2 linked regions of the Mesorhizobium japonicum MAFF 303099 genome follow. The protein of the gene in region 2 binds, or shares a complex with, the protein of the main gene of each other region. Links are inferred from orthologs where the notes say so. Each region holds a gene or a part of one and is shown on either strand. Other genes may lie near its edges.

Region 1 (3,267 bases), 500 kb from region 2 along the record:
ATACGGCCCGACGGCGCAAGTGCGGCGGCAGGATTGGCTGTCGAGAAGGCGAGAAAGATGTCACCTGAGCTGTGATAGCCGAAGCCGCCGGTCATCGCGACGCCCAGCGGCACCCGGCGTGCCAGCCGCTTCATCTGGTGCGGCAGGAACGGCGCATCGGTGGCGACAACGGCGATGATCGAACCCTTTTCGGCGCGTGGCGTGCCTTCGCGGATCGCGGGCTCCGTGAGTTCGGATCCGGCGCGCAGGCCACGAAGGGTAAAATTGCGCCGTTTGCCGAAATTCGACTGCACGAAGGCCCCGACCGTGTAGGAATTTCCCTGCCACCCAACGATGCGCGACGCCGTGCCCGAGCCGGCCTTGAAGCCGAAAGTGATCATGCCGGTGCCGCCGCCGACGCTGCCTTCCTCGATCGGGCCGCCGGTTGCGTCATCGAGTGCCTGGGCAACGTGATCGAAGGTTAAATGGTGGCCATTGATGTCGTTGAGAAACCCGTCATAGGTCTCCGCCGCCACCGGCAGGCCCCAGGCGCTGTCGACCGCGGTGGGCAGTACGCGTTGCATCCATCGCAGCGTGCCGTCACGCGAAACACCGCAGGAGTGCGTATTGGTGATGGTGATCGGGAAGTTGAAAGCGCCGGTTTCCTCGATGATGTGCGAGCCGGTCAGCTCGCCATTGCCGTTCTGGCTGAAAATACCGGCGAAGACCGGTATGGCCAAGTCGGCGAGCGGTCTTGGCAGGATCGCCGTGACGCCGGTGCGTACCGGCCCCTTGCCGACGATGAGCGGCCCGTCGCCTGAAATCAGCGTCGCATAGCCGACCGCGACGCCGGGTAGGTCGGTGATTGCGTTGAACGGCCCGGGCGTTCCGTCGAAGCCGATGCCGAAGCTTCGCGCGCGCGGTTTGCCGCTGGGCGTCGCCAGATGGTGCGGATTGTCGGTCATGGTCAGAACAGCGATCCCTGATTGCCGGGTTCTTTGGCCTTTGTTGATGGCTTGGCTGCCGGCTTTGGCCGCGCCGCACCGCTGGTCGCCACCGCATCCGCCGTGCCGTCGGCGAACTCCAGCGTAAGCGCCATCCCCGATACCACGTCGGCCGCCTGCTTGATGACGGCGCCGTCGGCATTCTTCACCAGCGCGAAGCCGCGCGCGAGCACGGCCTTGTGCGACAGCGTGGTCAGCAGGCGCTCGGCCTGGCTCAACTGGCCGCGCAGGCGTTCGAGCCGCAGCGAGATGACCCGATCTTGCCGCCTGGCGAGCGCCGCCAGCGTGTCGGCCTGCAGTTTCTGCCGGCGTGCGATCGGCGCCGGCGACAGCCGCGTCGCGGTACGCGCGAAGCGTGCGCGCCGTTCGCGCACAATGGCAAAGAACGCCGCCTGCGCGCGGGCGAGGTCACGCCCGGTCAGCGTGCGCGCCTCGTTGATGCGTCGCGACAGCGTAGCCGGCGTCAGCCTCTGGCCCTGGAGACGCGCCCGCTTGCGATCGACGCTGACGGACAGGCCACGACCGAGCCTGGATGTCGCCTCGTCGAGGCGTCGGCGCGGCAGCGCCAGCAATTGATCGGGTGAGGGCAGGGCGCGCGCCGCCGCGCGGGCGGCCTGCCGCTTGCGTTCGAAATTGCGCAACACCGCCGCCTTGAGCCGCGCGCCAAGGCTGGCCAGCGTCGCTTCGAGGTCAGCCTTCACCGGCACCGCGATTTCGGCGGCGCCCGTCGGGGTCGGCGCCCGCACATCCGCGACGAGGTCGATCAGCGTCCAGTCGGTCTCGTGGCCGACAGCGGAAATCACCGGAATGCCGGAGGCCGCAACGGCGCGGGCCAGCGCCTCGTCGTTGAAGCCCCACAGATCCTCCAGGCTGCCGCCGCCGCGCGCCACGATCAGGAGATCGGGGCGCTGGATGGAGCCATCCCAGGCCAGCGCGTTGAAGCCGGTGACGGCATTGGTCACTTCCGCACTCGCAGTATCGCCCTGCACGCGCACCGGCCAGACCAGCACATGCAGCGGAAAGCGGTCCTTGATGCGGTGGATGATGTCGCGGATGACCGACCCGGTCGGCGAGGTGACGACGCCGATTGTGCGCGGCATGAACGGCAACCGGCGTTTGCGGCCGGCATCGAAAAGCCCCTCCGCCTGCAGCCGGCGCTTGCGCTCTTCCAGCAGCGCCATCAGCGCGCCTGCGCCGGCAGGCTCCAGATTGTCGATGACGATCTGGTAGTTGGACTTGCCGGGGTAGGTGGTGAGCTTGCCGGTGGCGATCACCTCCATCCCTTCCTCGGGGCGGAATTTCAGCCGGCTCATCGTGCCCTTCCACACCACGGCATCGAGCCGTGCGCGGTCGTCCTTCAGTGCGAAATAGGCATGGCCGGAGGAATGCGGGCCGCGATAGCCCGAGATTTCGCCGCGCACCCGCACATTGCCGAAGACGTCCTCGACCGTGCGCTTCAGCGCGCCGGAAATCTCGCTCACCGTGTATTCGGTGGCGTTGGTGCGTGATTCGGATGCTGCTTCGCTCATCGGCCGATTGGGGGCTGGTTGGCGCCCCGCGTCAAGGCGCCACGATCCTTCCTACCAGCCCGGCAGGATCTGGTTCGCCTTGGTCCGCCTGATCTTGGCGTAGGCAAGTGCCGCGAAATCGAACGTCCCGGCCTCTTCGACGAGCGGCACCGAGATGTTGTCCAGGCTCTCCGAGATGTGGCGGGCGAGCGCATCGACGATCTCCGGCCGCGAGGTCTGGCCGCGCATGATGCCGATGCGGCAGTCGGGCAGGGCGCCGAAGCCGTCGGCTTCGCCCAGCACCCGCATGCCGGGCCTGAGCGCGCATTCCGGCAGCACCGAGATCGCCAGGCCTGACAGAACCGCGGCGGTGATGACGGTCGCCGAGAAGCTGGTGAACAGGATGCGATAGTCGCGGTTCTGCTGGTCCAGCACATCGACCGCGGCGCGCCGCCAGATGCAGTTCGGCCGGCCAAAGGCCATCGGCAGCGTCTCCTCTTCATGCGTCGCATGATTGGCCGAGGTGACCCACAGCAGCGGCTCGCGCCGCACCACTTCCGACTGGCCGCGCACATCATTGTGCGTCACCAGCGCCAGGTCGAGATTGCCGCGCTTGATGTGCTCGACCAGCCCCGGTGTCGGCTCGCAGATGACGGTCAGCTCGACGCGCGGATTGGAGCGGGTGAAGCGCGCCATGATCTCGGGCAGGAAGCGGTCGGCATAGTCGTCGGGTGTGCCGATGCGGATCGTGCCTTCAAGCCGCTGGTCGTCGAAGG
Region 2 (3,213 bases):
GCCGAGATGGCCGCCGGTGCGGGACACCGCGTCGACCAGTTCGAGGCGAAGCTCGGACGCCAGTTGCGGCAGCTCGCTCTCGTCAAGCGCGCGCAGATCCGCCGGGATGCGGACCTTGTCGAGAAGCGGCGTATGCGGCGTTGCGTTCACGGGAGCTCAGGCTTTCTGTTCAACGGCGAGATAGGCCGCCGGCCGGCGAAAGTAAATGCGTGTCGATGACGCGGATCAATCAGGTCCCCTCGCCGACTTCCTCAGCTTTCCGGCAGCGGGATGAACTCTTTCTCATCTCCAGGAACGATATCGAAGCGGCCCGTCTTCCATTCCTGCTTAGCCTGTTCGATGCGCTCCTTGGACGAGGAGACGAAATTCCACCAGATATAGCGCTGCGAGCCGAGCGAGGCGCCACCGAACAGCATGAAGTGCGCACCGGTTTGCGACGATATGATGATCTCATCACCGGGCCGGAACACCAGCAGCCGTTCAGCCGGGAAGACGTCGCCCGAAATCGCAACCTCGCCTTCTAGCGTGTAGATGGCGCGCTCTTCCGCATCGGCGGCAATCTTCACGCTGGCGCCAGGCGCCAGTCTGAGGTCGGCGTAAAGCGTCTCGGTGTCGGCCCGTACCGGGGAGCGCAACCCTTGAAAATCCCCGATGACGATGCGGCCGCGGACGCCTTCGGCATCGATCTCGGGCAACCGCAAGGCAGCGGTGTTCTCGAACACCGGCGCGACTTCCTCCTTGTTGTCAGGCAATGCCAGCCATGTCTGCAGGCCGGAGATCGACATCGGCGCGCCGCGCAATTCCTCCGGCGTGCGCTCGGAGTGCACGATGCCGCGGCCGGCGGTCATCAAATTCACGTCACCGGGCTGGATGACCATTTCGGTGCCGAGTGAATCGCGATGCCGGATCTTGCCGTCGAACAAATAGGTCACCGTCGACAACCCGATATGCGGATGCGGACGGACGTCAAGCGCCTGGCCCGCGCGCAGGATCGCCGGGCCCATGCGGTCGAAGAAGATGAAAGGCCCGACCAGCCGCCTTTTGGCGGTCGGCAGAGCGCGGCGCACCTCGAAGCCGCCAATGTCCTTGGCGTTCGGGATGACCATCAACTCGATCTGGTCGCTGGCAAAGGCGTCGCCGGCTTCAGGGTCTTTCCCGGGAAAGAAGCTCATGAACTCTCCTCGTCAGCGGTCGATGACCGCTCTGGCCGCATCAGGCAAAGCGGATCGCCGCCTTTGCCCGCAGTTTGGCCGCCACCTCTTCGCGATTGCGTGGATGCTGGTTGGTTTCGAGCGAATCGAGAAGCTCTCGCGCCGATGCCGCAATGGCTTCGACGGCGTGGTCAAACGCATGCTGGTTCTGTTTCGACGGCCGTGTCGTTCCGCTCAGCTTGCGGACGAACTGAAGGGCCGCGTCGCGGACTTCGTCATTGGTTGCCGGCGGATCAAAATTGAACAGGGTCTTGATGTTTCTGCACATCGCTTCCGTATCTCCTCTTGTCCTGGAGCCGTTTCAATCGGGACGAGCTTAATCCTCAACCACGATCGTGTCCAAAAACCGGTAAGGCTGTTCCGTGCCTCAATCCGCGTCCAGCGGCTCGGTTCCGACCGGCTTGCCGTCGCGCGACAGCCTGATCTTCTCGACCTTGTCCTCGGCGGCCTTCAGCAGCCGGTCGCAATGCGCCTTCAGCGCCTCGCCGCGCTCGTAGATGCGGATCGACTGGTCGAGCGGCACGTCGCCACGCTCCAGATCATCGACGATCTTCTCCAGCGCGTCGAGTGCCTGTTCGAAGCTCATCGCCTTGACGTCTTCGTTGGTTTCACCAGCCATCATTCATCCTTTCATCAGTCGCCCGACATGAGCGGCGACCGAAAATGCCAGTCCCTGCAGATCGTAGCCGCCCTCGAGCAGGCTGACGAGCCGGTTGCCGCTGTGGCGCGCGGCGCGCTGCATCAGCTGGCCGGTCGCCCAGTCGAAATCGTCCTCGGTCAGGTTGATCTCGGCCAGCGGGTCGCGGTGATGCGCGTCGAACCCGGCCGAGATGATGATCAGGTCGGGCGCGAAATTGTCGAGCGACGGCAGCACCCGCGACAGGAAGGCATCGCGAAACACCTCGCTGCCGGTCTGCGGCGCCAAGGGCGCGTTGACGATGTTGCCGGCGCCGGTCTCGGTCTTCGCGCCCGTGCCCGGATAGAGCGGCATCTGGTGCGTCGAGCAATAGAGCACCGAGGGATCGTCCCAGAAAATATCCTGCGTGCCGTTGCCGTGATGCACATCCCAGTCGACGACGGCGACACGCTCGGCGCCATGCTTGTTCTGCGCATAGCGCGCGGCAATCGCCGCTGTGTTGAAGAAGCAGAAGCCCATGGCCGTCGTCTTCTCGGCATGGTGGCCAGGCGGCCGCGCGGCAACGAAGACATTGTCGGCGCGGCCTGCGAAGACGTCGTCGACGGCCGCGTTGGCGGCGCCGATCGCGGCGATCACCGCCTGCCAGCTCTTCGGGCTGGCGGTGGTGTCGGCATCGATGCGGGCAATGCCCTCTTCGGGAATGGCGGCACGCACACGGGCGACGAAATCGGCGGGGTGCGCGTAGAGGATGGTGGCCTCGTCGCCCTCCGGCGCCTTGACGCGATCGAGCGCGGCAAAGGCCTCGTCGTCGAGCACGCGCTCGATGGCGCGCAAGCGGTCCGGCCGCTCGGGGTGACCGGGCGGTGTGATGTGTTCGAGGAAGATCGGATGCGTGTAGAGACGGGTTGTCATGCTCCCTATCTAGTGCCCCGGCGCCGCGATGGCCATGCATTGCAGCCTGATGACTGGGGAAAATCGCGCCTGCGTCCATTGGCGTCGCTGCGGGGATTGGCGCGGCCGCGGCTTCGGCGTAAGGTCGCCGCCACTGCCTGGTGCCCGCCGCAAGCGGGAGAATCGGGAACACGGTTGAACTCCGTGGCGTGCCCAACGCTGTAAGGGGGACCGCGCCGGTAAATGCCACTGTCGATGACGGGAAGGCACCGGACGCGGGTTGATCCCGAGCCAGAAGACCGGCCTGGCAGGCATCGTCATCCGCATGGTCAGGCGGACGACATTGATTGCAATCGCAAGGGGACGAGCGATGCCGGAACACATGACCGCTCCTGTCGGTGACGGATTTGACCAGATGGCGCGTGACGCGGTCTACCGCGCCATGTTCACCCGGCGCGACGTGCGCAGCCATTT

Evidence for each region.
Region 1: the proteins of MAFF_RS30455 (region 2) and xseA are in contact, whole or in part, in a cryo-EM structure (PDB 8TXR), measured with the Escherichia coli proteins. The link is inferred for Mesorhizobium japonicum MAFF 303099 from one-to-one orthologs.

What each region holds. Positions count from the first base shown.
Region 1 is NC_002678.2:5,672,896-5,676,162, forward strand. Bases 230-3,177 are described here. They hold xseA (exodeoxyribonuclease VII large subunit), read right to left. Parts: upstream 2,513-3,177; coding sequence 947-2,512; downstream 230-946. Other genes in these bases: MAFF_RS28155 (P1 family peptidase), read right to left, coding at 230-944; MAFF_RS28165 (LysR substrate-binding domain-containing protein), read right to left, coding at 2,564-3,177. Outside these bases: more of MAFF_RS28155, read right to left, coding at 1-229; more of MAFF_RS28165, read right to left, coding at 3,178-3,267. UniProt on the Escherichia coli protein: Bidirectionally degrades single-stranded DNA into large acid-insoluble oligonucleotides, which are then degraded further into small acid-soluble oligonucleotides.
Region 2 is NC_002678.2:6,170,543-6,173,755, reverse strand. The notes cover bases 205-3,098. They hold MAFF_RS30455 (exodeoxyribonuclease VII small subunit), read right to left. Parts: upstream 1,831-3,098; coding sequence 1,579-1,830; downstream 205-1,578. Other genes in these bases: MAFF_RS30450 (histone deacetylase family protein), read right to left, coding at 1,834-2,760; MAFF_RS30460 (DUF2277 domain-containing protein), read right to left, coding at 1,213-1,479; MAFF_RS30465 (pirin family protein), read right to left, coding at 252-1,172. Outside these bases: dxs (1-deoxy-D-xylulose-5-phosphate synthase), read right to left, coding at 1-150. UniProt on the Escherichia coli protein: Bidirectionally degrades single-stranded DNA into large acid-insoluble oligonucleotides, which are then degraded further into small acid-soluble oligonucleotides.